Regions from separate parts of the Enterobacter cancerogenus genome, predicted to be linked through region 2. Evidence: riboswitches for the same ligand, from Rfam matches in the RefSeq annotation. Region 2 holds a riboswitch; each other region holds the start of a gene.

Evidence for each region. Region 2 has a riboswitch for thiamine pyrophosphate ahead of thiB (thiamine ABC transporter substrate binding subunit). Riboswitches for the same ligand answer to the same signal wherever they lie in the genome.
Region 1: another riboswitch for thiamine pyrophosphate. It lies ahead of thiC (phosphomethylpyrimidine synthase ThiC); the one in region 2 lies ahead of thiB (thiamine ABC transporter substrate binding subunit).
Region 3: another riboswitch for thiamine pyrophosphate. It lies ahead of thiM (hydroxyethylthiazole kinase); the one in region 2 lies ahead of thiB (thiamine ABC transporter substrate binding subunit).

Annotation. Positions count from the first base shown of each region.
Region 1 is NZ_CP077290.1:2,428,870-2,431,130, forward strand. Features, by position in the region: gene nudC (NAD(+) diphosphatase) at 1-290, opposite strand, end outside; gene rsd (sigma D regulator) at 386-883, shown strand; TPP riboswitch at 936-1,049, shown strand; gene thiC (phosphomethylpyrimidine synthase ThiC) at 1,129-2,261, shown strand, end outside.
Region 2 is NZ_CP077290.1:1,885,428-1,887,688, forward strand. Features, by position in the region: gene sgrR (HTH-type transcriptional regulator SgrR) at 1-1,016, shown strand, start outside; TPP riboswitch at 1,053-1,153, shown strand; gene thiB (thiamine ABC transporter substrate binding subunit) at 1,185-2,168, shown strand; gene thiP (thiamine/thiamine pyrophosphate ABC transporter permease ThiP) at 2,144-2,261, shown strand, end outside.
Region 3 is NZ_CP077290.1:4,402,820-4,405,080, forward strand. Features, by position in the region: gene I6L58_RS20805 (hypothetical protein) at 1-343, opposite strand, end outside; gene I6L58_RS20810 (hypothetical protein) at 353-577, opposite strand; TPP riboswitch at 1,111-1,208, shown strand; gene thiM (hydroxyethylthiazole kinase) at 1,244-2,014, shown strand; gene thiD (bifunctional hydroxymethylpyrimidine kinase/phosphomethylpyrimidine kinase) at 2,011-2,261, shown strand, end outside.

The sequences.
Region 1 (2,261 bases), 540 kb from region 2:
AATTTATGCGAGCGGTAAAACTCCGCCAGTTGCACGCCGCGGCCCGCCAGCTGGAACAGGCCAGCGTCAAGATCGAGCACCTGACGAACCGATCCCATATCGTGGCGACGAGATTGCTGGATCAACCATACCGGGTCGCCCTGCCATTCGCCGATCCTCAGCGCGGGCAAGCCGACAAGATCGAAGGTTTCCGCCGCTCCGTAAGGCAGTGTCCCGGCGGGCAACCATAACTTTTGTTCGTGACTGACGATCCACCAACCCAGATCTGATTTTTCAATAATACGATCCATATCTATTGCACTACCTTCGCTTCACTGACATGTTGTTAGCATTGTGGTTACATTTTGGATAAGCAGATTCAATTCTAAACCTTGTGGAGTCGAACATGTTAAACCAGCTAGAAAGCCTGACTGAGCGCGTTGGAGGAAGTAACAACCTGGTGGATCGCTGGCTACATGACCGCAAGCATCTCCTCGTGGCGTATTACAATCTGGTCGGTATTAAGCCTGGCAAAGAATCCTTCATGCGGCTGAATGAAAAAGCGCTGGACGATTTTTGTCAAAGCCTGGTCGACTACCTTTCCGACGGGCATTTCAATATTTATGAACGCATTGTCCGCGAAATGGAAGGCACAAATCCCTATTTAGCCGCCAGCAAACTCTGTTCGCTGCTGGAAGCCAACACCCAGCGGATCATGGCGTACTACGACTCCACGCTCGAGAACGCGATCGATCACGATAATTATCTCGAGTTCCAGCAGGCGCTGTCCGATCTCGGTGAAGCGCTGGAGGAGCGATTCACGCTGGAAGATAAGCTGATCGTACTCGTGCTGGATAATGACCTGAAAGCCAGCAACGAAGACAACATCGCGCGGCCGGCTTGAGTTCTTAATCGTTAACGAGTAATTTACATCTATCGCCCCTCTTCGGAGGGGGTTTTTCTTGTCGGAGTGCCCAGCGTTTGGAAAAACGCGGGCTGAGACCGTTAATTCGGGATCCGCGGAACCTGATCAGGCTAATACCTGCGAAGGGAACAAGAGTCAAACTGCTGTTGTATCGCCTTTCGGGCGATCCCCTCTTGCTTCATCCGTCGTCTGACAAGCCATGTCCTTCACCTTTGGAATGAGCTATGTCTGCAACTAAACTGACCCGTCGCGAACAGCGCGAACACGCCCAACGCTTCATCGACACCCTGGAAGGCACCGCTTTCCCGAACTCAACACGCATTTACATCACTGGCTCTCAGGCTGATATTCGCGTCCCAATGCGCGAGATCCAGCTTAGCCCGACGCTTATCGGCGGCAACAAAGAGACACCACAGTTTGAAGACAACGAAGCCGTGCCGGTGTACGACACGTCCGGCCCGTACGGCGACCCGACCGTTGCGATCAACGTGCAGCAGGGTCTGGCGAAGCTGCGCCAGGCCTGGATTGATGCGCGCAACGACAGCGAAGAATTGCCCGTCCGCAGCTCGGCGTATACCAACGCGCGTCTGGCCGACGACGGTCTGGACGCGTTGCGTTTCACCGGGCTGCTGACGCCGAAGCGTGCTAAGCCAGGCAAATGCGTTACGCAGCTGCACTACGCGCGTCAGGGCATTGTCACCCCGGAGATGGAGTTTATCGCCATCCGTGAAAATATGGGGCGCGAGCGCATCCGCAGCGAGGTGTTACGCCACCAGCATCCGGGCGAAGGGTTCGGTGCTCGCCTGCCGGAAAACATCACGCCGGAATTCGTGCGTGACGAAGTGGCGGCGGGCCGGGCTATCATCCCGGCCAACATCAACCACCCGGAATCAGAGCCGATGATCATTGGCCGCAACTTCCTGGTGAAGGTTAACGCCAACATCGGTAACTCTGCTGTCACCTCGTCCATCGAAGAAGAGGTAGAGAAACTGGTCTGGTCTACGCGCTGGGGCGCGGACACGGTGATGGATCTCTCAACCGGCCGCTATATTCACGAAACCCGCGAGTGGATCCTGCGTAACAGCCCGGTGCCGATTGGCACAGTGCCCATCTATCAGGCGCTGGAGAAAGTGAACGGCATCGCGGAAAACCTCACCTGGGAAGCCTTCCGCGACACGCTTCTGGAGCAGGCCGAACAGGGCGTGGATTACTTCACCATCCACGCTGGCGTGCTGCTGCGCTACGTGCCGATGACCGCCAAACGCTTGACCGGCATCGTCTCGCGCGGCGGTTCGATTATGGCGAAGTGGTGCCTGTCCCACCATCAGGAAAACTTCCTCTATGAACACTTCCGCGA
Region 2 (2,261 bases):
ATTCGCATATCACCCGTCTTCATTCACCGACGGCCTGGACGCTGGATATTGAACTGTCGCAGCCGGATCAATGGCTCCCCTGGCTGCTGGGCTATGTGCCATCGATGATTTTGCCCGCCGAATGGGAATCACTGAACAACTTTGCCAGCCTGCCAATCGGCACCGGCCCGTACGCCGTTTCCCGCAATAACAGTAACCAGCTCAAGATCCGCGCCTTTGATGACTACTTTGGCTACCGGGCGTTAATCGACGAGGTGAACGTCTGGGTACTGCCGGATATCACTGAAGAGCTGAGCGTGGGGCTGACGCTGGAAGGCCCGATGACCGGGGAAAAAGCCGTGGAGAGTCGCCTCGAAGAGGGCTGCTACTATCTGCTGTTCGACAGCCGCACCCACCGCGGTGCAAACCTGGAGGTTCGCCAGTGGATCAGCCACGTTCTTGCCCCCGCGAACCTGATTTATCACGCGGAAGAGCAGTACCAGTCGTGGTGGTTCCCGGCGTATGGGCTGCTTCCCCGCTGGCACCACGCGCGCCCGGTGCACGCTGAAAAGCCTGCCGGGCTGGAGTCCATCACCCTGACATTCTATCGCGAGCACGTCGAGCACCGGTTTATCGCCAGAATCATGCACCGGCTGCTCGCCGCCGTGGGGGTGACGCTGGAGATCAAAGAGGTCGATTATGACGAATGGCATCGCGGCGAGGTGGTCAGCGACATCTGGCTGAACAGCGCTAACTTCACGCTGCCGCTTGATTTCTCGCTCTTCTCGCATCTTTATGAAGTGCCGCTGATCCAGCACTGTATCAACCGGGACTGGCAGCAGGACGCCGCCCAGTGGCGGGCGGGCGAAATGAATCTGGCCGTCTGGTGCCAGCAGCTGATGGCGGAGCAGGCAATCGTTCCGCTGATCCACCACTGGCTGATGATTCAGGGGCAACGCAGTATGCGCGGCCTGCGGATGAATACCCTCGGCTGGTTTGATTTTAAATCCGCCTGGTTTGCGCCGCCGGAACCATAACGCTTTCGAAATATTCACCAAATCATTACAATGCTGTCGTTCTCAACGGGGTGCTGCATCACTGATGTGCGCTGAGATAATACCCGTCGAACCTGATCCGGATAACGCCGGCGAAGGGATTTGAGGCTGTCGCTCAAAATCCTTTGCCACTCAACTTTGAGGTGCAAAGTGTTAAAAAAAGTTCTTCCCCTGCTGGCGCTGTTTGCGCTGCCTGCGTTTGCTAAGCCCGTTCTGACGGTCTACACCTACGACTCCTTCTCTGCCGACTGGGGCCCAGGCCCGGTGGTGAAAAAAGCCTTTGAAGCCGACTGCGGCTGCGAGCTGAAATTCGTGGCGCTGGAAGACGGCGTCTCGCTGCTGAACCGTCTGCGTATGGAAGGTAAAAACAGCAAAGCCGACGTCGTGCTGGGCCTCGATAACAACCTGCTGGATGCGGCCACGCAAACGAAGCTCTTTGCCAAAAGCGGCGTCGCGGCAGAGGCCGTTAACGTGCCGGGCGGCTGGAAAAACGACACCTTCGTGCCGTTCGACTACGGCTACTTCGCGTTTGTATATGACAAAAACAAGCTCAAGAATCCGCCAAAAAGCCTGAAGGAGCTGGTTGAAAGCGACCAGAAATGGCGCGTGATTTATGAAGATCCGCGCACCAGCACCCCCGGGCTTGGCCTGCTGCTGTGGATGCAAAAAGTCTACGGCGATAAAGCGCCTGACGCGTGGCAGAAACTGGCCGCCAAAACCGTTACCGTGACCAAGGGCTGGAGCGAGGCTTACGGCCTGTTCCTGAAAGGGGAAAGCGATCTGGTGCTGAGCTACACCACCTCTCCGGCCTACCACATTATCAGCGAGAAGAAAGATAACTACGCCGCCGCCGATTTTGCCGAAGGCCATTATCTGCAGGTGGAAGTCGCCGCGCGTACCGCCGCGAGCAAACAGCCGGAGCTGGCTGAGAAGTTCCTGAAATTTATGATCTCCCCTGCGTTCCAGAATGCCATTCCGACGGGCAACTGGATGTACCCGGTTATCGACGTGACGCTGCCCGCTGGCTTTGACACCTTGACCAAACCGCAAACCGCGCTGGAATTTACACCGCAGCAGGTTGCCGCAGAGCGCGGTACATGGGTAAGTGAATGGCAACGCGCCGTCAGCCGCTGATCCCTGGCTGGTTACTCCCCGGGCTACTCGCCGCCATGCTGATGGTGACGGTCAGCCTGGGTGCCTTTCTTGCGCTGTGGCTGAACGCGCCCG
Region 3 (2,261 bases), 2.3 Mb from region 2:
TAACGTACCCCGCGCCGTGGATTTCATAGAAATGGGCATTCAGCCGCTTAACGGTCGCCTTTTTGCCATTGACCGTCGCGCTAAAAAAACCGTTTGAAATGGTGGCATTAAGCCCGTTTGCCGAGAAAGAAGCTTCCCGCATCGGGTCGTGAATTTGTGCTGCCTTATCGGGCTGCGCCGCGTTTTCCGCTTTGCTTTTGTTAATATCGCACGAGCCATCGCTGGCGCTTATTTCAGTACATCCCGAGTGTTCTAACTGAGCGCGATAGTGCGCGTTGATGGCGTAAGCTGGCGCGGTGGCGACGGAGAACAGCAATGCGATAAGGGCTAATTTCGTTTTCATATTCATGCCTTAAGGATGTTTCGTATGTTCAGGATGCGTCTCTGTCGCCCGGGCCGCGTTTGCATAAGCCGCGGAGAGGGACGCATTGGTAATGCTTTGCTGCCTTTGTTGCTCAGAGAGATAACAAGTATCGTAGCTCACCCCTTTCGCGGTGCAATTCGCGATCCGCTGTTCAGGCGAGACACATCCCGCAAGCATGGCCGTGCTTATGACTATCATCATCAACTTCTTCATGTTATTGCCTTATAACCTACACAGATAATAAGAAACGTACATCACGCCAATCCAGATCCCGAGAGTAATAAGCATCATGTAGAGGGCGGCAGAGAGAAATATATATTTAGACATGTTGGTGACTGTTTTCGTTATTATTGCTAACGAACTAAAGGTTAATATAATCGTGTATATACGAACCCGCGCATGGGGTTTCATAAAAGTGAAAAAGATAACTGGGGTGAACTATCCAGTAAGGTGACGTTTAAAACTTTGATTAAGATCACGTTAAGCACGAATTGCAACAGTGAGAGTGAGTATAAAATATTAATGTAAACATTAACTTATGTGTTTTTTATAGCGTTCTGAAGATAAGTCGTTGATTGCACATGCGTTAACTGGAGTAATGTTTTCAAGGTTATTATGAAGTGGTGCAATCGCACAGTTTCAGGTTATTATTTCGAATGAAACTCACTGTGTATTAAGTGAAAATGCCTCTCTTAAAAGTCAAAAAAACAGATTAAACAAAGGGCGCTAATTCGTTATACTGGTGTCTCTTTGACTCGGGGTGCCCTTCTTAAATGAAGGCTGAGAAATACCCGTATTACCTGATCTGGATAATGCCAGCGTAGGGAAGTCAGATGCCTTCCCGGTCATCGCTTCTTCACGCAAGGCAGGAGCGAAACCATGCAGCCTGACCTGCTCGATTTACACGTTTTACATCAATTCCGCACCCGTTCCCCGCTCACGCACTGTATGACCAACGACGTCGTGCAGACCTTTACAGCCAACGTGCTACTGGCGCTGGGCGCATCGCCCGCCATGGTGATTGAAGCGGAAGAGGCTGAACAGTTTGCTGCGCTTGCTGATGCACTGCTGATTAACGTCGGCACGCTCACTTCACCGCGCGCGCAGTCGATGCGCCGCGCCATTGAGCGCGCCGTGGCGGCAGGAAAGCCCTGGACGCTTGACCCGGTTGCCGTAGGCGCGCTGGCGTTCCGCAGCCGTTTTTGCCATCAAATCCTCACCCTTAGCCCCGCCGCCATTCGTGGCAATGCCTCGGAAATCCTCGCGCTGGCCGGGATGAGCGCGGGCGGACGCGGGGTGGACACCACCGATACCGCCGCCAGCGCGGTACCTGCTGCACAGGCACTGGCACGGCAAACCAATGCGATAGTGGTGGTGACGGGTGAGGTGGATTACATCACCGACGGACAGCGTACCCGCACGGTGGCCGGGGGCGATCCGCTGCTGACCCGGGTAGTGGGCACCGGCTGCGCGCTCTCGGCAGTGGTTGCGGCCAGCTGTTCGCTTCCCGGCGACAGGCTGGATAACGTCACGGCCGCCTGCGGATTTATGAAGCGTGCCGGCACGCTTGCCGCGTCGCAAAGCCGTGGTCCGGGCAGTTTTGCCAGCGCCTTCCTCGACGCGCTGTACACGCTGGAGGTGCAGGCATGAAACGCATCAACGCACTGACTATCGCAGGCACAGATCCGAGCGGCGGCGCGGGGATCCAGGCCGATTTGAAAACCTTCTCGGCGCTTGGGGCGTACGGCTGCTCCGTCATTACCGCGCTGGTGGCGCAAAACACGCGCGGCGTGCAGTCGGTCTATCGCATTGAGCCGGATTTTGTCGCGGCGCAGCTCGATTCCGTTTTCAGCGACGTGCGCATTGATACCACCAAAATCGGCATGCTGGCCGAGAC